3 regions of the Mesorhizobium sp. M0062 genome follow, and region 3 is predicted to be linked to each of the others. Evidence: predicted binding sites of a transcription regulator. Region 3 holds the regulator's gene; each other region holds the start of a gene.

Region 1 (7,728 bases), on a different contig from region 3:
GTCAGCGGCGCGCGGAACGGCGAATGCCGCGACCAGAAGGCCGGCATCGTCTCGCAGCCATGGCCAATCACCGGCACGCCGCACGTCTCCAGCACTTCCAGCGTCTTTTCGATGTCGAGGATCGCCTTGGCGCCGGCCGAGACGACGATGACCGGCGTGCGCGCCAACTCGTCGAGATCGGCCGAGATGTCGAAGCTCTTTTCCGCGCCCTTGTGGACGCCGCCAATGCCGCCGGTGGCGAACACCTTTATCCCGACCATGTCAGCGGCGATCATGGTGGCGGCGACCGTGGTGCCGCCGGTGCGGCCTTGCGCCACCGCAAAGCCGAGATCGGCGCGCGACAGCTTCATGGCGTCGCCGGTCAACGCCAGCGACTCGCGCTCGCCGTCGGAAAGCCCGATCTTGATGCGGCCGGCGACCACGGCGATCGTCGCTGGCACCGCGCCATTGTCCAGGATTATCTTTTCGACATTGGCGGCCATGGCGCCATTGTCGGGGTAAGGCATGCCATGGGTGATGATGGTGCTTTCCAGGGCCACGACGGGGCGGCCAGCGGCGAGCGCCTCGGCCACGGGCGCGTGGAGGTCGATGAAGGGGCGGGCGCTTTGCGGTGTCATGATGGTCTCCGATCCGGAGATCCGCGCGTCCGCTTGGACGTGGCGCTCCGGCAATGGCAATTGGCCGCCCTCATGCCATTTCCTGCGCGTCGGGCACAAGAGCCAGTGCCTCGGTGAAGGTCGCGGCGGTGAAGGCCGGCACGGCATCCGAACTTTCGATGGCGAGCGTCGCCGCGGCAACGCCTTCGCGGAGGGCCTGGCGCAATGCCAGGCCGCGCAGCAGGGCAGCGATGGTGGCGCCGGCCAGCGCGTCGCCGGCGCCGGTGACGTCGGCGACTTTTCTCGGCGCCGGCGGCAGGATAGAGAAGGCGCCGGCTTCGTCGAATCCCAGCACCGGGCCGTCGCCCGCCGTCACCACGCCACTGGTGAGGCCGCTGCAGCGCAGTCCGTCGACGGTCTCGCGCTCGGTGGCATTGGCATCGACGCCGGCCAGCACCATGGCCTCGCGCCGGTTCATGAAGACCTGCGCGAGTTCCTTCAGCACCGGTATCAGCCGCACCACCTTGGCCGGCGAAATGGCGATGGCGAACACCGGCTTGCCGGCGGCGAGCCCCACCAGCCGCTCCAGCGCCGTTGATGGCAGATTGGCGTCGCAGAGCACCGCATCGGCCTCGGCGACCACCTCGCGCACCTTGGAGCGGCGGATCTGCTTGGGGAACGCCAAATCGTAGAGCGCCATATCGGCAAAGCCGGTGATCAGCTCGCCGTCGCGATCGATCAGCGCCGTGTAGCTCGGCGTCGTGCGGTCGAGGAAAACCGCCGACAGGTCGGCAATGCCGGAGTCGGCGATGGCGCGCGCAACCGTCTCGGCCGAGGCATCGCCGCCGCGCACCGACAAAAGCGAGGCCGAGACGCCGCGCCGCACCAGGCTGCGCAGCGCGTTGAAGACGCCGCCGCCGACATCCTCGCGCATCGTGCCGGGGTTGGACGCCGCGGGCACGTACGTGCCCGACACCTGGCCGCGGCGATCGATATGGGCGCCGCCCACCGCCAGTATCTTTGCTGATTTCACCATAACGGCGATATGACCTTTGTTATTCGAGCCGCACAAGCGCTACGCTGTGCGGCGGAGCTTCGCAGGCAAGCCGGCGATTCGGCCGATCGAAACAGCCGGCGCGTCTGGCCCAATGGTGGATACATCCGGAAACGAAACCATGAGACAAAAAAAGAACAAATCCGGATAAAGGTTGCTTTTCAGATATTTGACCCCTCTTGCCAAACGAGAACAAAAGTAGTACAAAATGGGCAGGGATTACGGATTGTCCGGCCTTCATTGACGACCAAGGGGTGATGTATCATGGCTCAGAATTCTTTGCGGCTTGTAGAGGACAAAGCGGTGGACAAATCAAAGGCTCTGGACGCGGCGCTGTCGCAAATCGAGCGCGCCTTCGGCAAGGGCTCGATCATGCGGCTTGGCGCCAACGAGCAGGTCGTCGAGATCGAAACCGTGCCGACCGGATCGCTGGGCCTCGACATCGCGCTTGGCGTCGGCGGCCTGCCGCGCGGCCGCATCGTCGAGATCTACGGGCCGGAAAGCTCGGGCAAGACGACGCTGGCGCTGCACACGGTGGCGGAAGCCCAGAAGAAGGGCGGCATCTGTGCCTTCGTCGATGCCGAGCACGCGCTCGACCCGGTCTATGCCCGCAAGCTCGGCGTCGACCTCGAAAACCTGCTGATCTCGCAGCCCGACACCGGCGAGCAGGCGCTGGAAATCTGCGACACGCTGGTGCGTTCCGGCGCCATCGACGTTCTGGTGGTCGATTCGGTGGCGGCGCTGACGCCGCGCGCCGAAATCGAAGGCGAGATGGGCGATTCTCTGCCCGGTCTTCAGGCGCGTCTGATGAGCCAGGCGCTGCGCAAGCTGACCGCCTCGATCTCGCGCTCCAACACCATGGTCATCTTCATCAACCAGATCCGCATGAAGATCGGCGTCATGTTCGGTTCGCCCGAAACCACGACCGGCGGCAACGCGCTGAAATTCTACGCTTCGGTGCGCCTCGACATCCGCCGCATCGGCTCGGTCAAGGACCGCGACGAGGTCGTCGGCAACCAGACCCGCGTCAAGGTCGTCAAGAACAAGCTGGCGCCGCCCTTCAAGGTGGTCGAGTTCGACATCATGTATGGCGAGGGCGTGTCCAAGACCGGCGAACTGGTCGATCTCGGCGTCAAGGCCGGCGTGGTCGAGAAGTCGGGCGCCTGGTTCTCCTACAATTCGCAGCGTCTCGGCCAGGGTCGCGAAAACGCCAAACTGTTCCTGCGCGACAATCCCGACACGGCGCGCGAGATCGAACTGGCACTGCGGCAGAATGCCGGGCTGATTGCCGAGAAGTTTCTCGAAAATGGCGGCCCCGAGCGCGGCGAAAGCGACGACGGCTTCGAGGAAGAATCCGGCGCCATGTAGGGCACGGCCAGAGTTCGGCCATAAATCCAGTCCATTATCCGATGCTTAAGTAACCGAGTTCTTTAGTATTGCGTTTCAAACCGCCGGCCTTCGCGCCGGCGGTTTTCGTTTTTGGGCAGCGTGAAGCCGGCTTGGCAGTTGCCGGATTGGCCCAATTCCGTGTTTCTGGACAGGGTGGGGCGTGCCCGCTAAAAGGCCAAGTCAATCTTCTAAAAAGCAGAGACCAGTGTCCGCCGGCCGTGCCGGCGGTTTTCGCGAAAAGGCAGCACTCATGAGTGGCGTGAACGAGATCCGGTCGACATTCCTCGACTATTTCCGCAAGGAGGGCCACGAGGTCGTGGCCTCGAGCCCGCTGGTGCCGCGCAACGACCCGACGCTGATGTTCACCAATGCCGGCATGGTGCAGTTCAAGAACGTCTTCACCGGCCTGGAGAAGCGGTCCTATTCGCGCGCCACCACTGCGCAGAAAAGCGTGCGCGCCGGCGGCAAGCACAACGACCTCGACAATGTCGGCTACACCGCGCGCCATCTGACCTTCTTCGAAATGCTCGGCAATTTCTCCTTCGGCGACTATTTCAAGGAGCGCGCCATCGAACTGGCCTGGAACCTGATCACCAAGGAGTTCGGGCTGAACAAGGACAAGCTGCTGGTCACCGTCTATCACACCGATGACGAGGCGGCCGGCTTCTGGAAGAAGATCGCCGGTTTCTCCGATGACCGCATCATCCGCATCCCGACCTCCGACAATTTCTGGGCTATGGGCGACACCGGACCGTGCGGGCCGTGCTCGGAAATCTTCATCGACCGTGGCGAGCACATCTGGGGCGGCCCTCCCGGCAGCCCGGAGGAGGACGGCGACCGCTTCCTTGAATTCTGGAACCTGGTGTTCATGCAATATGAGCAGGTCACCAAGGATGAGCGCATCGACCTGCCGCGGCCGTCGATCGACACCGGCATGGGCCTGGAGCGCATGGCCTCCATCCTGCAAGGGGTGGAGAGCGTCTTCGAGACCGACCTGTTCCGTCATCTGATCGATGCGGCCTCGTCAGCGCTCGGGCAGGGACCCGACAAGGAGACGGTCGCCTCCTTCCGCGTCATTGCCGATCATCTGCGCTCGTCCTCTTTCCTGGTTGCCGACGGCGTGCTGCCGTCGAACGAAGGCCGCGGCTATGTGCTGCGCCGCATCATGCGCCGCGCCATGCGCCATGCGCAGTTGCTCGGCGCCAAGGAGCCGTTGATGTGGAAGGTGGTGCCGGCGCTAGTGCGTGAGATGGGCCAGGCCTATCCCGAACTGCTGCGCGGCGAACAGCTGATTACCGAGACGCTGAAGCTCGAGGAGACCAGGTTCCGCAAGACGCTGGTGCGCGGCCTCGGCCTGCTCTCGGAGGCGACGGATACGCTGCACGCCGGCGATATGCTGGATGGCGAGACGGCGTTCAAGCTCTATGACACGTACGGCTTCCCGCTCGATCTGACGCAGGACGCACTGCGCCAGCGCAACATCTCGGTCGACCTTGCCGGCTTCACCCATGCGATGGAGCAGCAGAAGGCCGAAGCGCGCAAGCATTGGGCTGGCTCCGGCGACGCGGCCACCGAGACCATCTGGTTTTCTGTACGCGAGAAGGCCGGCGCCACCGAATTCCTCGGCTACGAGACCGAACAGGCGGAAGGCCTCATCCAGGCCCTGGTCAAGGACGGCAAGACAGTCGATAGCGCCGGCAAGGGCGACGCGGTGGCGGTGGTCGTCAACCAGACGCCGTTCTATGGCGAGTCGGGCGGCCAGATGGGCGACACCGGCATCATCTCCGGCGAAGGTTTCTCGATCGAGGTTTCCGACACGCAGAAAAAGGCCGACGGCCTGTTCGTGCATCTGGGCAAGGTGACGAACGGCACGGTCAAGCCAGGTGCAGCCGTCGAGCTGAAAGTTGACCATGCGCGCCGCACCCGGCTGCGTGCCAACCATTCGGCAACGCATCTGATCCATGAGGCGCTGCGCGAGGTGCTGGGCACCCATGTCGCGCAGAAAGGTTCGCTGGTCGCGCCCGAGCGCCTGCGCTTCGACATCTCGCACAACAAGCCGATCTCGGCCGAAGATCTCGAAGAGGTCGAGCGCATGGCCAACGAAATCGTCGTCCAGAACAGCCCGGTGACGACGCGGCTGATGTCGGTCGACGACGCCATCGCCGAAGGCGCCATGGCGCTATTCGGCGAAAAATACGGCGACGAGGTGCGTGTCGTCTCGATGGGCACCGGCGTGCATGGCGCCAAGGCCAATAGACCCTATTCCGTCGAACTTTGTGGCGGCACCCATGTTCGGGCGACCGGCGATATCGGCCTGGTCCGTGTCGTCTCCGACAGCGCAGTCGCCGCCGGCGTGCGCCGCATCGAGGCGCTGACCGGCGAAGCCGCACGAAAATATCTCGACGAGCAGGACAGACGCCTGAAGGCGACGGCCGCTGTGCTGAAGATCTCGCCGGCCGACGTGCCGGCGCGTGTCGAGACGCTGCTCGAGGAGCGCAAGAAGCTCGAGAAGGAGCTGAGCGAAGCGCGCAAGAAACTGGCGCTGGGCGGTGGTGCCGCGGCCGATGCTCCGGCCACCACCGAAACCGTCGCCGGTATCGGCTTCCTCGGCAAAGCGGTTTCCGGCGTGTCGCCGAAGGATTTGAAGCCGCTGGCCGATGCCGGCAAGACTTCGCTCGGCTCAGGCGTCGTCGTCTTCGTCGGTGCGGGCGAAGACAACAAGGCAAGCGTCGTGGTCGCCGTGACGGACGATCTCGTCGGCCGCTTCAGCGCTGTCGATCTTGTGCGCGTTGCCTCGGCCGCATTGGGCGGGCAGGGCGGTGGCGGACGGCCCGACATGGCGCAAGCCGGCGGCCCGGACGCCTCCAAGGCCAATGATGCGATCGCCGCGGTGAGGGCGGCGCTGGAGGCGGCCTGAAAGCCACCCTATGCCTGATCTGGTTTTGTGTGCGGCTTTCCGGCCTTCGCCGCCGTGCTTGCCATTCTGTGGCTGATAGTGGCAAGCCGGCAATCAGCTCTTAGACGGTCCGTCTAGCTAGTTCTTTTCGCCGCCTTCAGGGCGCGCGTCATTCTGCTGGAATCGCCCCAGGTGGACAGCCAGATCAGCACGTCCGCGGCCATCGAAATCAGCGACCGTAAAAAGTTCAGCGCCGGGCCGGGCGATTTCAGCTGCTCTTCGGCGTGATGAAGATGGGCGAGCTCTTCCTCGCGGATCGCCAGGATGATGCCGTGCAAGTCGTGGTCGCGGTTGGCGAGAAAAAACAGCTGATCATCCAGATGGCGGTGCGCCGCCGCTTCAACAGCCGCCGTGCAGGCCCAGATGCCTTGCGGACCAATCAGGGCGGTCACAAAACCCAGCAGCCAGCCACCCCAGCTCCAGAATTGCATCACCCGGCACGGTCGCGCCTTCCGCGCCGGCATGGCGGCACGGAAGGCGGCGCAATGCGTGCGCTCGTGCCCGAGCATCTCCGACAAGGATGGCACGCAATCCGGCCAGAAGCGCCTGGCGACAAGAATCTGCGCCGAATAGATCCTGATCGCACCGAACTCACCGGCGTGGTTGACCCTGACAATTCTGGCGATGGTGAGCGCGTCCTGGCGAGATGGGTCAGCCATGGCCCGAACCCATATCAGCCCGCCGCCAGGCTCGGACGTTTTGCGATGCCGTCCCACCAGGCCTGGATGTCGGCGAACGCCGCAAGCAGCTTTTGCCCGTCGGCGACCTTGACGAAATAGGCGATGATGGATGCCGCATGCAGGTCGACCAGCGTCAGCTGGTCGCCGAGCAGCCACGGCCCGGGAGGCTTGAGTGCGGTGAGCACCCGCAGCACCGTTTCCGCCTGGCGCAGCCCGTTGGCGACCAGTGCCTCGTCTGGCGCTTCCTTCTCAAGCCGCTCGACGGCGACGTCCCAGACCATCGATCTGTAGGCATAGGCGTCGAGCATGCCGATGATCTGGTTCATCGTTGCGCGGGTGCGGGCGTCTTTTGGCTGCAGTGCCGGGCCGTCGAACGCCTCGTCGACATAGCGGGCGATTGCGCTGGTTTCGAACAGGCGAAACCCGTCATGCTCGACGGCCGGAATGCGGCCGAAAGGGTGATGCTCGAAGTACCAGGCGGGAGTGCCCTCGGCGGCAAAGACATCGACCGGCACAAGGTCGTAGTCGATGCCTTTTTCCGCCAGCACGAGGCGGACGATGCGCACATAGACGCTGTAGTCCGCCCCGTAGACGACCGGCTTGGCCATGGCTGCCGGCTTACGCCATCGCCTTCTGCAAATTCTCGTCGATCTTGTCGAGGAAGCCGGTGGTCGACAGCCATGGTTGGTCGGGACCGATCAAGAGCGACAGGTCCTTGGTCATGAAGCCGCTCTCAACCGTCTGGATGCAGACCTTCTCCAGCGTGTCGGCAAATCGCTTCAACTCGGCATTATCGTCGAGCTTGGCGCGGTGGGCGAGGCCGCGCGTCCAGGCGAAGATCGAGGCGATCGAATTGGTCGAGGTTTCCTCGCCCTTCTGGTGCTGGCGATAGTGGCGCGTCACGGTGCCGTGCGCGGCCTCCGCTTCCACCGTCTTGCCGTCCGGCGTCATCAGCACGGAGGTCATCAGGCCAAGCGAGCCAAAACCTTGCGCCACCGTGTCGGACTGGACGTCGCCGTCATAATTCTTGCAGGCCCAGACGTAGCCGCCAGA
Region 2 (7,728 bases), on a different contig from region 3:
GCCCCAGATGGACCAGGTTTTTCACGCCCTTGGCGACGCCACGCGCCGGAACATGCTTAACCACCTCGCCGGCGGCGAGCGTACGGTGAGCGAGTTGGCGCAGCCCTTCGCCATGTCGCTGGCCGCCGCCTCCAAGCACATCAAGGCGCTGGAGCATGCCGGGCTGATCCGGCGTGAAGTGCGCGGCCGCACCCATGTCTGCCGCCTCGAGGCCCGCCCGCTGGCCACCGCCTATCAGTGGCTCGGCCAATACGCGCGTTTCTGGAACAGCCGCCTCGATGTCCTCGAACAGCTTTTGCGCGAGGAGGCGGGGCGCAAAACGTCGACAACGCCGTCAACGCCGGCACCGGCAAATCCAGAACCATCCAAGCCGGAATCACCCAAGCCAGACACATCCAGGCCAACACCTTCCAAGGGAGACGACCGATGAACCAGATGAACAGCTTCGACGGCTACGCCCAGCTGATCCAGCCGGCCACTTTGAGGATCGAACGGCTTTTGCCCGGAACCAGGGAGCGCGTCTGGGAATATCTGACGCAGAGCGACCTGCGCCGCCAATGGCTGGCGGCCGGCGACATGGAGATGGAGGAAGGCTCTTCCTTCGAACTGATCTGGCGCAATGACGAACTGACCGACCCGCCCGGCGACAGGCCGGCCAGCTTCAGTGGCGGCGAGCAGCGGATGCACAACCAGATCGTCGAGTGCGACCCGCCGCGTAAGCTCACCATCACCTGGAACGGCAGCGGCAATGTCACCTTCGAATTGGCGCAGCGCGGCGACGACGTCTTGCTCACCCTGGTCCACCGCCGCCTGCCGGACCGCTCGAGCCTGATGATGCATGCCGCCGGCTGGCACGTGCATCTCGACCTCCTGGTTGCCCGCGTGGCGGCCGAGAAGCCCGAACCGTTCTGGGACAGCTTTAGCCGTATCGTGGCGGAATACGACCAGCGCCTGCCGGCCTGACCTGACCTAACGCATCGCCCGGTCCAACCGGGCACCATCGATCCCTTGCGCCGGATGCCGGCGCAAGGGCCGGCGAAACACGCGCCTTCGCCAGACACCGCGGCGCGTCATCGGAAGTGAAACCAGGCAACGTGCTTGCATCCCGCAAGCCCGAAGGAGGAAGTCATGCGTAAATTGATCACCGGAATGAAGATCTCCATCGACGGCAAGATCGAAGGCCCCGAAGGCTTCGCCGACTGGGTCGACAACTGGTCGGAGGAATACGGCCTGATGCCCGGGATCGACGCCTGCCTGCTCGGCGGCGTCATGTATGCCGGTTATGAGCGCTACTGGAGCGCGATCCAACAGAACGAGCCGGACCAGCCATTGCCGATGACCGGCAGACTGGTCGACCCGGCCGAACTCGAATGGGCGCGCTTTGCCGCCAAGACACCGCACTATGTGCTGTCGAACACCATGACTTCGGCCGCCTGGGCCTCGACGCGCTTCCTGCGCAGCCTCGACGACATCGCGGCGCTGAAGCGCGAGCCCGGCAAGGACATCTACCTCATGGGCGGCGCGAGCATCACCGCCAGCCTGATCGGGGCGGGGCTAGTGGATGAAATGCGGCTCATCGTTTATCCGCTGCTCGCCGGCGAAGGCAAGGCGCTGTTCGGCACGGTGCACGCCCGGCACGGACTGGAACTGCGCCAGGTCGGCCAGCTGTCGGATGGGCGGGTGAGCCTGGTGTATGGGCTGGCGAGCTAGCTTCTTTTCCTCTCCCTCCGGAGGGGGGAGAGGTGGCGCCGCGAAGCGGCGACGGAGTGGGGGAAGGCGCTCATGAAACCCACGGTCGCCGCAAAACAGGAGCGACGGAAGCGAGCGCGAAACGCCTGCAAGCAGGCAATCAGGCGGATGAACGGTCGACCCCCACTCCGTCGACCAACGCTCTACACCTCTCCCCCGATCGACGGGGGAGAGGAAATGCGTCGGCGTTCGCCTCCCACCCTTGCCCTATCAACAGCCCGCTCGTGCCACACGACAGCCAGGCCCTTTATCCCTATCTCCAGCCTGCGCTACGGCCTGCTGGTCGCGTGGGGAGGGACTGGAATTGACGTCGACGCCGATTGCCGCAGCTGAAGCGAAGGCCTTGCCGATCGGCGCGTTGCTTGGCGCCATGGTGTCGATCCAGATCGGCGCCACCTTCGCCAAGGGCCTGTTTCCGCTGATCGGCGCCAATGGCACCACGGCGCTGCGCCTGGTCGTGGGCGCGCTGATGCTGGCGGCGGTGCTGAGGCCGTGGCGGGTGCGGCCGTCGCGCGCCGTGCTGCCCTGGCTCATCGCCTACGGCGTCAACCTCGCGGCGCTGAACCTTTTGTTTTACGCAGCGCTCGCCAGAATCCCGCTCGGCGTCGCGGTGGCGCTCGAATTCTCCGGCCCGCTGCTTGTGGCGACGCTGTCGTCGCGGCGCGCCACCGACTTCGTCTGGGTGGTCCTGGCCGTTTCCGGCATATTGCTGTTGTCGCCCTTCATCCACTCCGGCAGTGCACTCGACCCGCTCGGCGTGATGCTGGCGCTGGCAGCCGGCGGCTGCTGGGCGCTCTACATCGTCTTTGCGCAAAAGGCCGGCGCCGAGCTCGGCAGCCAGACCACGGCTTACGGGCTGGTCATTGCCGCTGCCGTCGCCCTGCCGTTCGGCCTCGCCGAGGCGGGTACCGGCCTGATCGCACCCGCGATCCTGGTCAGCGTGCTGCTGGTCGGGCTGTTCTCCAGTGCCTTGCCGTTCTGGCTGGAGATGGTGGCGCTGACCCGGATGCCGGCCAGGCTCTACGGCACGCTGACCTGTCTGGAGCCGGCGCTGGGCGCGCTGGCCGGCTTCCTGTTCCTGCACGAGATCCTGAGCCCGCTGCAATGCGCGGGCATTGCCGCAGTCGTCGTCGCCGCCTTCGGCGCCGCGCTGACCACGAAGCCGCCGGTGCCGTCGCCGGAATAGTTGCCTGAAATGGATATGTGACGCCGATGCCGTGGTCCGCCGGTCCCGTGTCCGGTTGCTCAAGCGCCTGCAGCATCGATATATGGATCGATGTATGCGCAGGAGATCCAGATGAGCAGGGCCGACAGCATTGCTTGAGCCGTCCGTGATCAAGGCAATACTCCTTGTCGGGTTCGCCGCTGTCGTTGCGGCTCTCGCCTGGCGGCTGGCGCGGTCTCGTCGCAGAGCCCGGCTTCGTGAAGATCCGGCCAACGACTACGCCGTGCGCCGCGACTGGTCGGGCAACCACGGCAAGCTCAATCATTCGACCTTTGTCTATTTCGATGCCGATCGCGACGGTCGCTACGGGCTCGGCGACCGCCCGATGGCTGGCATCATGGTCAGACTGCATGATGGCGACGGCCGCTTCGTCGCCGCGGCGCGGAGCAATCGCGGCGGCTTTGCCAATTTCCTGGCGTCGACCAAACGTCGGGCCGCGCCCATCCATGTGCCGGGCAGCTACCGCTTCACCGTGTCGGTTCCGCCCGGCTGGCGCTCCAGCAGCGCCAACGAGGTCCAGTCGCAGCACCTCCGGCCGCTGCCGGGCTCGCCCACCGGGCTGGTCTCGGAAGCAATGCTGCAGCCGGTCGGCCTGTTTGCGATACGCCGGCTCAGCGGCCGCGTAGCGGACGGTATCTCGGCGAGCATCTCGGTGATGGCGAAAGGGCAAGAGGTGGCGGTGCATCCGCTCAGCGATGGCTTCCGCCTCGATCTGCCCGATGACGCCGACGCGATCGAAATCACCGGCGGTGGCATGGAACGACGACTGGCCTTGTCGGCCTACCCGACCGAACTCGGCCTGCTGTCGCCCGAGAACGCGGCTGTCGACAGCGCCGCGTCCTTGCAGGCCATCGGTTTCGACGATGTCACGACGCGCGGCCTGCGCAAGGTGCCGTCCGGTTATGCCGGGTTGACCTGGTTCAACCTGAACGCACTGGCGCGCGATCATACTGAAGGCAGCGAAGGCTACGTCAACGGCAATATCTCGGGAGACCATGTCTGCTATACGAGCAGCGGACACCCGGCCGAATTCTCGAGCGACAAACCGTTCGGGTTCCATTCCGTGATGCTGACAGCGGCATGGTTGAAGTCCGAAGGCGAAACCGCACTGGTCGAGAGCTGGCTTGGCGACCGGCTGATCGCCAGCGACACGATCGTCCTGTCGGCACTGGCGCCCGTCCACTATGCGCCGATGCTGGCGGCGGTGACGCGCGTGCGCCTCTCCACGAGCCACTATTGGCAGCTCGTGCTCGACGATCTGGTGGTTGTGCGCTGAAGCGTGTCGCGATTAATCGGGGTGAAAGGGTTTATCGCGGATTGGAAGCACCGTTCGCGGTGACCTGCGAGAGCTTGCCTTTTTTGACCAGCACCGGTTTCAGATAGGTCTTCCTCATTTTCCACTCTCCACGTCGGGCACCCAAAGCCCTGTTCCCGGCCAGACGGCACGAGGCGTCGGATAATCGGCTGCTAGACGGCGACCGGCCCGGAGCCGTTACCATTGTCGGCTGTAACCTGCGAGAGCTTGCCCTTCTTGACCAGCACCGGCTTCGAATAGGTCTTCTTCATGCCGCATCTCCAGTGTCAGGCGAGGCCGCCAGATCAGGCGACAGCCGACTCAACGACTTCACTCGATCGGGCCGGAACCCGCTCCATTGGCGAGCGCCGTAACCTGCGAAAGCTTGCCTTTTTTGACCAGAACAGGCTTCGAATAGGTTTTCTTCATAGTGATCCTCCGAGCTTACGCGATAATGCCAGACGGATCGGCACTGTCAACCTTCGCGGCCACGCTGTCCCATCCCGGTTTTTCTTGGCGCCGATGCGCTAACTGCAAGTCCACCTTCATCGACAAAGCGTTGTTCTTGGGCGTGCATGGCGTGGCCGGGTTGCGGTGCGAAAAATGTCCGAAACTGCGGCGGGTCTGGCCTGGTTGGTCGGCCTGCTCAAACAGAGCGGCAATGCAGCGCGGACTGGCCCAGCCTAAACATTGGCCTTGCCGTCGCGCCGCACTCACAGTTCCTTCTCCGCCAGTTCGCGGAAGGCATCGGGAACCGAGCGCCGGGCTTCCAGCGCCACGGCGCCATAGCCGACAGCCTCTCTGCCAAAGCGCTGGCGGATCTTGTCGATGGCGCGGTCGGCGCCAAAGCGCGCCAGGCCTTGCCTGCTGCCGGGCCGCTGCTTTTCATCGGCAAGCCCGAGCGGCAGCTCCAGCTGCAGCTCGGCACTTTCTTCCAGCTGCGACACCGAGATCGCCAGCAGCGAGATGGTCTTCTCCCGAGGGTTGGCGGCCAGCACGCCGCGCACCAGCTCCCCGGCGATTTCGGCCAGCATCGCGGTTGCCGAAATCGGCTGATCGAGCGTCAGCGAGCGTGTGACGGCGTGCAGATCGGCGAAACGCACGCGCACCGTCACCGTGCGCCCGGGCCGTGATTTCGCCCTGAGCCGGCTGGCGACCCGGTCTGCCAGATGCAGCAGCACGGGTCCGAAGATACGCGCTTCGGCCGGCCGTCTGCCAAGCGCCGACTGCGCGCCGGCGGAATGCGACCGCCTGTGGGTTTCGAGCTTTCGCGGGTCGCGGTTCCATGCCAGCGACGCCAGCTTTTCGCCGGCGGCGGGCCCGAGCAACCTTCGCAGCGCCCCACTATGCGTCTTTGCCAACTGGCCGATGGTCTCGATGCCGATCTCGGCCAGCCGCGCTCTGGTCGCCGGGCCGACGCCCCACATCAGCCCGACCGGCAGATCATGCAGGAAGGCAAGTTCGGTGTCCGGATCGACCACCACCAGCCCGTCGGGCTTGGCCACCTGCGAGGCGATCTTGGCCAGATGCTTGGTGCGCGCCACGCCGATCGAGATCGGCAGGCCAAGCTCTGCCCGGACGCGCCGACGCACCGTGGCGGCGATCTCGGGCGGCGGCCCGAACAGATGCGTGCAGCCGGCGACGTCGGCAAAGGCTTCATCGATGGAAATCCGCTCGACCAGCGGCGTGAAATCGTCGAGCACCTTGATGGCGGCATCGCCCAGCCGCTGATAGTCGGCGAAATGGCCGCCGACGAAAATCAGTCCGGGGCAAAGCTCGCGCGCGCGTCGTCCGGGCATGCCGCCGCGCACGCCGAAAACCCTGGCTTCGTAGGAGGCGGCAAGCACGACGCCGCCGCCGACGGCGATCGGCTTGCCCCTGAGCGCCGGGTCGAGCAGCTGCTCGACCGAGGCGTAGAAGGCGTCGAGATCCGCATGCAGGATGGTGGGTTCCATCCCGACCGTTCCCTTTGCGGCGTTGCAGCATTAGCCGCGTCTGTTGTGAGAGGCGTTTTTCCGAACAAATAGAGAACAAACAGGGCCTATTGTCAAGCGAAGCGGTTGCCGCCGGCCGGTCCGTTCCAGGTCGGGCCGTCGAGTGCTCCGCCTGGGCATCGGACCTGCGGAACATTGTCTCTCGCCTCAGCGTTCATATCCGCGACGGGACGCTGTTTTTGTGGAGGCCGGTATGGGCCAGTTCGAGATGATCGACCTCGTCAGCGTCGTTGACGCCTGCACGAGCGATCGCGTTGCCGGGCACTGCGTGTCAATGGCCAGGGCGGTGGAGGAGTTGCGAGTGCTGACCGGTGATTTCGTATCGCCGGACGAGACGGTGGCCAACGCGCTGTCGGCAGTGGCGCTGGGGCGCGGCTGCGCGGTGGTGTTCGACGAGCGAGCGGGCGCCGACATCTTGCTGACGCCGTAGCGCGGCGGCGCCGGGTTGTGGCAGCCAGAAAAGTCGAACAGCGTGCAAAAAGCTGTGCAGGCATGGCCCCATAACCGGGGCGTGGAAAATTTCTGCACGTGGGTGTATTCTCCAGGTCGCAAGCGGTCGCAGACCGCATAGGGGGAGAAATGACATGCCGAGGGTTTCAGAACTCTTTTTCAAAACTGCCATCTTGTTCCTGATGTTGGGGATTGCGGCCGGCCTGCAGATGGCGATCTCGGGCGACCACGCCGCTTTTCCGGCGCACGCGCATATCAATCTGCTCGGTTGGGTGACGAGCGCCATCTTCGGCGGCTACTACGCGCTCAATCCGCAAAAGGCGGCGCGTCGCGTCGCCATGATCCACTACGGGCTCTACACTCTCGGCTTGGTGATCATGCTGCCGGCGCTGTATGTGATGCTGCAGGGAAACCCGGCGCTTGAACCGATCGTCGCCGGCGGCTCGCTCATTATCGCCGCTGCCGTTCTGGTTTTTGCTTTCGTGGTGTTTTCGCCCGAAACGGCGCGCTCGGTGTCCGGCGTGGTTCCGGCCTCTCGCTGACTGTTCGCGCGCGGCGATCAAAGTCCGACCCGCATTCGCGACCCGCGACACGGGTTGGCCAGGCCGATGGCCGCAGCCGCTGGCTGCGGTGTCTATCGCCGCGTCGGCGTTTAACATACCCGAGTCCCACCACGTATTATTTCGTGACTATTTGGCGCCGGAACCTTCCCAGATATCGCGCGTTGCGGCGACTGTATTCGCGCTGCCTTATATATAGGCAGACTTGAGTACGTCCACAGCATGGGTTGGGGGAGGAGCAGGCCACCATGTCGAAAAGAGAAATCGGAACGTCGGCCTCACTGGGCCGACGCATCGCCGATCTGAAAGCCAGGATGCGAGACGCCAGCGTTACTGAACACGAGATGCAGACCTTCCAGAAGGTCGCAGCCATCATGGGAGGTGTCGAAGGCTCCCTACGCCTCGACGCCGACGACCTGATCGCGGCGTCCTTCGTCACCGAGGCGCTCGGCGATC
Region 3 (7,728 bases):
TCGGCAGCGGCCGCTCGACGAACAGGAAGGCCGCGCCATCGGCCAGTTCCACCAGCGTCTTGGCGCGCTCTTTCAGGCCCGGCAAGGCGGCCAGCAGCTGCGCCTTCCTGGCGTCGTCGAGACGGGCGGCCATAGCAGATCCGCCTTCGAGGTATGGCAGAGTGGCGACGAAAATGTCGAACAGCTCGGTATCGGCCATCTTGCGCATATGCGCGCCGTTGATCGACTCGAGCTTGGCGAAGTCGAAGCGCGCCGCACCCTTGTTGACATCGCCGATGTCGAACCACGAAATCATGTCCTTGATCGACATGATCTCGTCGTCGCCATGGCTCCAGCCGAGCCGCGCCAGATAGTTGAGCAGTGCCTCGGGCAGATAGCCCATGGCGCGATAAGCCTCGACACCGAGTGCGCCGTGCCGCTTCGACAGCTTGGCGCCGTCGGCGCCGTGGATCAGCGGGATATGCGACATCGACGGGACGTCCCAGCCCATCGCGTTGTAGATCACCGTCTGGCGCGCGGCGTTGGTCAGATGGTCGTCGCCACGGATGATGTGGGTGACGCCCATGTCATGGTCGTCGACGACGACGGCATGCATGTAGGTCGGATTGCCGTCCGAGCGCAGAATGATGAAATCGTCGAGGTCCTTGTTGGGGAAGCGCACCTCGCCCTGCACACGGTCGTGCACCACGGTTTCGCCCTCGGTCGGCGCCTTGATGCGGATGGCGCCCTTGACGCCGGGAGGCGCCTCCGAGGGGGCACGATCGCGCCACTGGCCGTTGTAGCGCGGCGGCAGATCCTTGGCGCGTGCGGCCTCGCGCATCGCCTCGAGCTCGGCAGGCGTCTCGTAGCTGTAATAGGCCTTGCCCAGGCGCACCAGCTCCTCGGCCACCTCACGGTGGCGCGGCGCGCGCTCGAACTGCGATATGGCCTCACCGTCCCAGGAAAGGCCGAGCCAGGTCAGCCCATCCAGAATGGCCTGTGTCGCCGCCTCGTTGAAGCGTTCGCGGTCGGTGTCCTCGATGCGCAGCACCATCGTGCCGCCGGTGTGCTTGGCGTACAGCCAGTTGAACAGCGCCGTGCGCGCGCCGCCGATATGCAGATAGCCGGTGGGCGAGGGGGCAAAACGGGTGACGACCGTGTCGGACATGGAACTCTCGGAACCTTGGAAAGCGGAGCGTGATCGCGCGGACTTTCGCGCTTTGCGCGTTCATGTAGCATAGGGGGTCTGGGGCGCAAGGGGCAGACCCGATGGCTGGACGTGGCCGGGGCACGTCGGCAATTATCGGTTGCGTCAACTGGCGCTGGAGCCTTGTAGCACAAAATCTGTTCGCACCCTCCGCGCAACCTCGTTTGACAGCAGCGTCAATGTCTGGGTTTCATTCGGCTGCAGCGTCCGTCACAGTGCCTGGAACATCGCTGCGACGGTGGTAGCCCCCTCTGACGAGCGGACATTTCTTCACGGATGCGGCACTGCCCGACTACAACGCCGCCGTGACAGCGTTGGCTTGGTCACGCATATAGACCTTTCTGCAATCATTATCGTGAACACCGCAACTGTGTGCAGGCCGGTCTCGCCACGAAGGAGGCATGATTGAAAGAAGGACTACCGATGACCGAAAACGCCGACCATACGGAGGGTGATCCGTTCTACCATGGTACCCGGGCGGATTTGAAACCCGGGGATCTGCTGAGCGTCGGCCACCCTTCCAATTTCAGAGGTAAACCACTGTCATGGATCTATTTCACCCAGACACTGGAAGCCGCCATCTGGGGAGCAGAGCTTGCAACGGGTGACGGTCGTCAAAGGATTTACATCGTAAAGCCGACGGGGTTTTTTATGGATGACCCTAACCTGACCGACAAAAAATTTCCCGGTAATCCGACGAAATCCTACCGCTCCCGTGATCCGTTGCTCATCCTGGGTGAACTCGGTGAATGGCAGGGTCATACACCGGAACAATTGAAGGCAATGCACGATGGGCTTGCTCGCCTGAGGGCGGAGGGCCAGGATATGATTGAGGATTGAGCGTCCTTGCCAGGTGATGGTCGATTCCGGCGCGGTGGACGTGATCACGCGGACTTTCGCGCTTTGCGCGTTCATGTAGCATAGGGGTCTGGGGCGCAAGGGGCAGACCCGATGGCTGGACGTGGCCGGGGCACGAAGGAAGGCGAAGGCGCCGAGGCAAGCGTCAGCGAACGCTCGCTGTTTGCCGATAGTCCCTATGCCGAGCCGCTGCCCCTCGCGCTGCCTGAGCCGCATCCCGGCGTCGCGCCTGCGCTGCCCGGTGGCGCGTTGCCGGCGCAAGTCACAGCGCCCGGATCTATCGCCCGTCTGCGCAGACGGCTTCGCCGTCCGTCATGGCCCGCGCTCCGCCGCAGCCTTGCCGTGGCCGCCAACACGGAGCTCGACCGGGGCGTCGCCTTCCTGCTGGTGCCGGTTTTCCTGGCGGCCGGCGTCATCATTTATTTCTCGCTGGCCGGCGAGCCCGGCTTTGCGCAGCCAATCGCCATTGTGGTGCTGGCGACATGTTGCGCCCTCGCCACGCGATCGCGGCCGAGGACGCATCTGTTCTGCATGGCCGCGATGCTGTGCGCGCTCGGCGTCGTCGCCGCCAAAGTCGAGACTTGGCGCGCCGGAACGCAGATGCTCGGCTCCGAGATTCAGACACGGCTGACCGGCCGCGTCGTCAGTCTCGAACAGATGGAAAGCGGCCGCATCAGGCTGACGCTCGATGTGGTTTCGACCGCTTACCCCGAGCTGCGCTACGCCCCGGAGCGGGTCAGGCTCTCGGCGCGGACCGTTCCCGCCGATATGACCGCCGGCTCCCTGATCACCGGCTATGCCAGGCTGTTGCCGCCGACCGGTCCGGTGCGGCCGGAGAGCTACGATTTCTCCTTCGACAGCTATTTCACCGGTATCGGCGGCAGCGGCTTCTTTCTCGGCAATCCGAAAACCATTGCTACGCAGGGACCGCCGCCGCTGACCGCGCGGCTCTCCTCGGCAATCGAGAACGCGCGCGAAAACATTGCCGACCATATCAGGGGCAAAATCGGCGGCGCCGAAGGCGAGATTGCCGCGGCGTTGATTGTCGGGGTGCGCGCCGGCATCCCGGACGAGGTCAACGAAGCGATGCGGCGCACCGGCATCTACCACATCATCTCCATCTCCGGCCTGCACATGGCGCTGGTTGCCGGCACCATCATGGCGTTGCTGCGTGGCGCCTTTGCGCTGTTTCCCGATTTCTCTTCGCGCCGCCCAGTCAAGAAATATGCAGCAGTGGCAGCACTCGTCTCCATCGCCGCCTATCTCGTCATTTCAGGCGTCGTGGTTGCCGCCGAGCGCAGCTTCATCATGCTGGCGGTCATGCTTGTCGCCGTGCTGTTTGATCGCGCCGCACTCACCATGCGCAATCTGGCGATCTCCGCCATTGCCGTCATCCTGGTGTCGCCGCACGAGGTGGTCGGTCCCAGCTTCCAGATGTCGTTTGCTGCCACCGCCGCCCTTGTCGGCGCCTATGCCGGCGGGGCCGATTACCGCGCCGACAAGGTGAGAACGCCGCCGGCAAAGCGCTCCTTCGTCGGCTTCCTGTCGCGAAAATTCGCGCTGGCCATGGGCGGCCTCGCCATGACCTCGATCATCGCCGGCAGTGCAACCTTGCTGTTCGCCATCTGGCATTTTCAGCGTGTGTCGCCGCTCAGCCTGATCGCCAATCTGGCCGTGATGCCGATTGTTTCGTTGATCGTCATGCCTTTTGCCGTGCTCAGCGCACTGGCGATGCCGTTCGGCGCCGACGGGCCGTTCCTCTATGTGATGGGCAAGGGTCTGATGGCGATGATCGCTATATCGGCCTGGATTTCCGAGCGCTCGCCGGTCGACGCCGTCGGGCTGATCTCCATCCGCTCGGTGCTGTTGGTGGCGGTCGCCCTCGTCATCGCCACCATGGCCACCACCTGGCTCAGGTTGGCGGCCGTGCCTTGCGCGCTGGCCGGCCTGTTGACGGTGCCGCAGGTGCTTACGCCCGACGTGCTCATATCCGAGGATGCGCATCTGGTGGCCATGCCGATCGGTGGCGGCGAACTCGCCCTCAACCGCGAACGCTCCAACGAATTCACCACGGACAATTGGAAACGGGCGCTGCGGGCCAAAACCATTATCCCACCTGAGATTTTCGAGGCAACAGATACGCGGTTCGATCTCGATCCGCTCGATCTGCCGCCCGGCTCGCCCTTCTATTGCACCGGCGATCTCTGTATCGCCCGGCACCCTTCCGGAGCCATTGTAGCGCTTGCGAAAGACCGCAAGACGGCGCGGCCGGCCTGTGCCTTCGCGAGCCTGATCGTCATCGATGACGCCACCGCCTACAATCCGTGCCGCGACCCGCTGGTGCTGGTCGTGACGAAGAAACAGCTGGCCCGCGACGGCAGCGCCGCCGTCTTCTTCGATCCGCAATCGGCAGCTGCAGCGCCAACCATCCGCTTCGCCGTCGACAAGCCGTATCGCCCCTGGCACGAGCAACGCCGCTTCTCCCGCGAAGCGCGCGGCCTGCCGCCTTACAACCAGCGTGAAAAGTACAAACCCAAGCCGGCTCAGTAGCGCCGGATCAATCCGACAAGCTTGCCCTGCACCTTCACCCTGTCCGGTCCAAAAATGCGGGTCTCGTAGGCCGGGTTGGCGGCTTCCAGGGCGATCGAGGCGCCCTTGCGGCGGAAGCGTTTCAGGGTCGCTTCCTCATCGTCGACCAACGCCACCACGATCTCGCCGGGGCTGGCTGTGTCGGCATTGCGGATGATGACCGTGTCGCCATCGAAAATGCCGGCCTCGATCATCGAATCGCCCTTGACCTCGAGCGCGTAGTGTTCGCCGCCCATGATCATATCGGGCGGCACCGAGATCGAATGGGTCTGATGCTGGATGGCGTCGATCGGCACGCCGGCGGCGATGCGTCCCATAACCGGGATTGAAATCGCGGAAACGGCATCGTCATTGCCGGCCGACATCGAACGCGACGGCGAGCCCGGCTTGATCTGGCGGCCGAGACCGCCTTGGCCCAACGCGCCTTGTCCTTGGCCGCCTTGCCCTTGGCCGGTTTGACCAAGACTGCCCTGAATGACGCTCGGCGAAAACTTCCTCGCCGCATTGAGGCCTGGTGCGATCGAGTCGGGCAGCCGCAGCACTTCCAGCGCGCGCGCCCGGTTCGGCAGCCGGCGAATGAAACCGCGCTCCTCAAGCGCCGTGATCAGGCGGTGGATGCCGGACTTGGAGGCGAGGTCGAGCGCTTCCTTCATCTCGTCGAAGGACGGCGGGATTCCGCTCTCCTTCAGGCGTTCATGGATGAACATCAGAAGCTCATGTTGTTTGCGCGTCAGCATCGCGGCCCCCAAGGGTTCTGAAACCAGAATCAGAAAAAACAAACCCAGAACAAACACTATCTGTTCCAGTTGTGTTCCGCAACCTTTTAAAGTTTAATGAATGTGTTGACGTTTTGTTCAGCGTAACGTTCGGCGCTGCGAGCGCCGCTCGTAGTCGTTGGCCGGCAACGGGGTGAAACGAAGACAAAGTGCCCTGCGTCGTCGGCTACGATCGCCGCTTCCTTTTCGGACGGGGCTGCGCAGCATCCGCGCCGGGTTCACTCTGGGCATAGACCTGCAGCGTGTAGCCGATGTGAGCGGTCATCAGAGTTTTCGCACGTTCGACGTCGCGATCGAGGGCCGCTTCCATCAGGGCGGTATGGTGTTCGATCGCCACGGCGTCGCGCAGGGCCGCCACGGCCTTCCGGTGGCCATCCGTGCGGCCGGCGGCGGCGCGCAGCGTCGGGGCCAGACCCAGAAAGCGGTGATGGCGATGCAATTGGTCGGAAATCGTCGCATTGAAGCGCAGCAGCCAGCTGGATGTCGCGGCACTGAGCAGCGCCGCATGGAAGGCATCGTGTTTTTCGTACCACGCGTCGACCGCATCATCCGATGGATCGTCGAGAACAGACCCGCACCGTGAGAGACGATAGTGGGCGGCAACGACCGCGTCTTCCCACTCACGGTCGCCCTCCTCGATCGATTCCACCAGCAGGGGCAGTTCGACCACCAGCCGCGCACGCGCCAAATCCTCGAGCTCCGCCCGAGAGACGGGAGCGACCGCAAACCCGCGGTTGCTGATGGCGGTCACAAGCCGTTCCGCCTCCAGCCGCGACAGCGCCTCGCGCAACGGCGTCCAGCCGATGCCGTAGGTGTTGCGCAGCGTGCTCAGCTTCAACGGCGCGGCAGGCGCCAGCCGGGTCGCAAGAATATCGCGCCTGAGCAGGCGATAGGCCGCTTCCGTCTTCGAGGTCTGCTCGTCATCCAGCATCGTGATCCATCAGACATAAACGCTCGGCGGATCATTATATATCAAAGCCTTTCAATGGGTGAATTATATATAATGTTTGACAGTTCAAGGGCGACCACTCAAGATCGCCGGCATGTTTGGGCGGCAGGCTCCGCCGCGCGCGTTTGTCCATGGAGGGGCGCCGGATCATGAGCACGACACCCGATCTCGCTACAATCGAAGCAATGGATGCCGCCGATCCGCTGCGCTCGATGCGCGAACGCTTTGTCTTGCCGCAAGGCGTGATTTATCTCGACGGCAATTCCCTGGGCGCCGCGTCAGCGGTCGTCTTCAGCGAACTGCAGCAGGCCGCCACGCAGGAATGGGCGCACGATCTCATTCGCGCCTGGAACACCGCCGGCTGGTTCAACATGCCGGTGGAACTCGGAGATCAGCTCGGGCGACTGATCGGCGCGGCTGATGGGCAGACGGTGGTCTGCGACACAACCTCGATCAACATCTACAAGCTGCTGCACGCAGCGCTCGGCATGCGGCCGGATCGGTCGGTCATCGTTGCCGAGGGCGACAGTTTCCCGACCGACCTCTACATGGCCGAAGGCGTCGCCTCGACCCGGCCGGGAACGCGGCTGCGGCTGGAGGGCGTCGACGCGGCCGCAATCGAGGAGCTGATCGACGACAGCGTTGCCGTCATCCTGGTCAACCACGTCAACTACAAATCCGGCCAGTTGCGCGACATGGCGGCGCTGACGCGCAAGGCACATGACGCCGGCGCGCTGATCATCTGGGATCTCTGCCACACGGCCGGCGCCTTGCCGGTCGAACTTGACCGTGCCAATGCCGATTTCGCCGTCGGCTGCACCTACAAATACCTCAATGGCGGCCCGGGCTCGCCAGCCTTCATCTACGCGGCCGAGCGCCACCATGACGATGCCCACCAGCCGCTCAGCGGCTGGTGGGGCCATGCGCGGCCCTTTGCCTTCGAGCAGGGCTTTGCCGTCGGCAGCGGCATTCGCCGCTTCCTGTGCGGAACGCAGCCGGTGCTGTCGATGCGGGCGCTCAAGGGCGCGCTCGATATCTGGAACGACGTCGATATGGCGGCGGTGCGCAGAAAAAGCATCGCGCTGACCGACCTGTTTATCCAGCTCGTCGAAGCCAGATGCGGCGCCTACGGGCTTGAACTGGAAAGTCCTCGCGACGGCAGCCAGCGCGGCAGCCAGGTGTCGTTCCTCCATCCGCATGGCTATCAGGTGATGCGCGCGCTGATCGAGCGCGGCGTGATCGGCGATTTCCGGGCGCCGTCGACCATCCGTTTCGGCTTCACGCCGCTCTATGTCGGATATGGCGATGTCTGGCAGGCGGTCGAAGTCCTGGAGGATATTCTGCGCACCGGCGCCTGGCAGGACGCCCGC

Evidence for each region. The regulator LexA, encoded in region 3, represses DNA repair genes until DNA is damaged. The targets are predictions, from matches to a motif close to TGTTCNNNNTGTGTTCNG.
Region 1: recA (recombinase RecA) is a predicted target of LexA. The motif match lies at 1,839-1,856, and genes of this name have one in related genera.
Region 2: dinB (DNA polymerase IV) is a predicted target of LexA. The motif match lies at 6,284-6,301, and genes of this name have one in related genera.

What each region holds. Positions count from the first base shown of each region.
Region 1 is NZ_JAMYUO010000005.1:199,776-207,503, reverse strand. Features, by position in the region: gene NKJ64_RS08920 (pseudouridine-5'-phosphate glycosidase) at 1-617, opposite strand, end outside; gene NKJ64_RS08915 (carbohydrate kinase family protein) at 688-1,632, opposite strand; gene recA (recombinase RecA) at 1,915-3,018, shown strand; gene alaS (alanine--tRNA ligase) at 3,290-5,956, shown strand; gene NKJ64_RS08900 (demethoxyubiquinone hydroxylase family protein) at 6,070-6,654, opposite strand; gene NKJ64_RS08895 (glutathione S-transferase family protein) at 6,669-7,283, opposite strand; gene NKJ64_RS08890 (NADP-dependent isocitrate dehydrogenase) at 7,294-7,728, opposite strand, start outside.
Region 2 is NZ_JAMYUO010000016.1:119,814-127,541, reverse strand. Features, by position in the region: gene NKJ64_RS19755 (metalloregulator ArsR/SmtB family transcription factor) at 1-430, shown strand, start outside; gene NKJ64_RS19750 (SRPBCC family protein) at 427-963, shown strand; gene NKJ64_RS19745 (dihydrofolate reductase family protein) at 1,129-1,710, shown strand; gene NKJ64_RS19740 (EamA family transporter) at 2,054-2,935, shown strand; gene NKJ64_RS19735 (hypothetical protein) at 3,081-4,250, shown strand; gene NKJ64_RS19730 (hypothetical protein) at 4,442-4,540, opposite strand; gene NKJ64_RS19725 (hypothetical protein) at 4,599-4,697, opposite strand; gene dinB (DNA polymerase IV) at 4,982-6,223, opposite strand; gene NKJ64_RS19715 (hypothetical protein) at 6,456-6,692, shown strand; gene NKJ64_RS19710 (heme-copper oxidase family protein) at 6,847-7,254, shown strand; gene NKJ64_RS19705 (hypothetical protein) at 7,521-7,728, shown strand, end outside.
Region 3 is NZ_JAMYUO010000006.1:250,207-257,934, reverse strand. Features, by position in the region: gene gltX (glutamate--tRNA ligase) at 1-1,147, opposite strand, end outside; gene arr (NAD(+)--rifampin ADP-ribosyltransferase) at 1,610-2,026, shown strand; gene NKJ64_RS10600 (ComEC/Rec2 family competence protein) at 2,138-4,594, shown strand; gene lexA (transcriptional repressor LexA) at 4,588-5,370, opposite strand; gene NKJ64_RS10590 (GntR family transcriptional regulator) at 5,576-6,340, opposite strand; gene kynU (kynureninase) at 6,508-7,728, shown strand, end outside.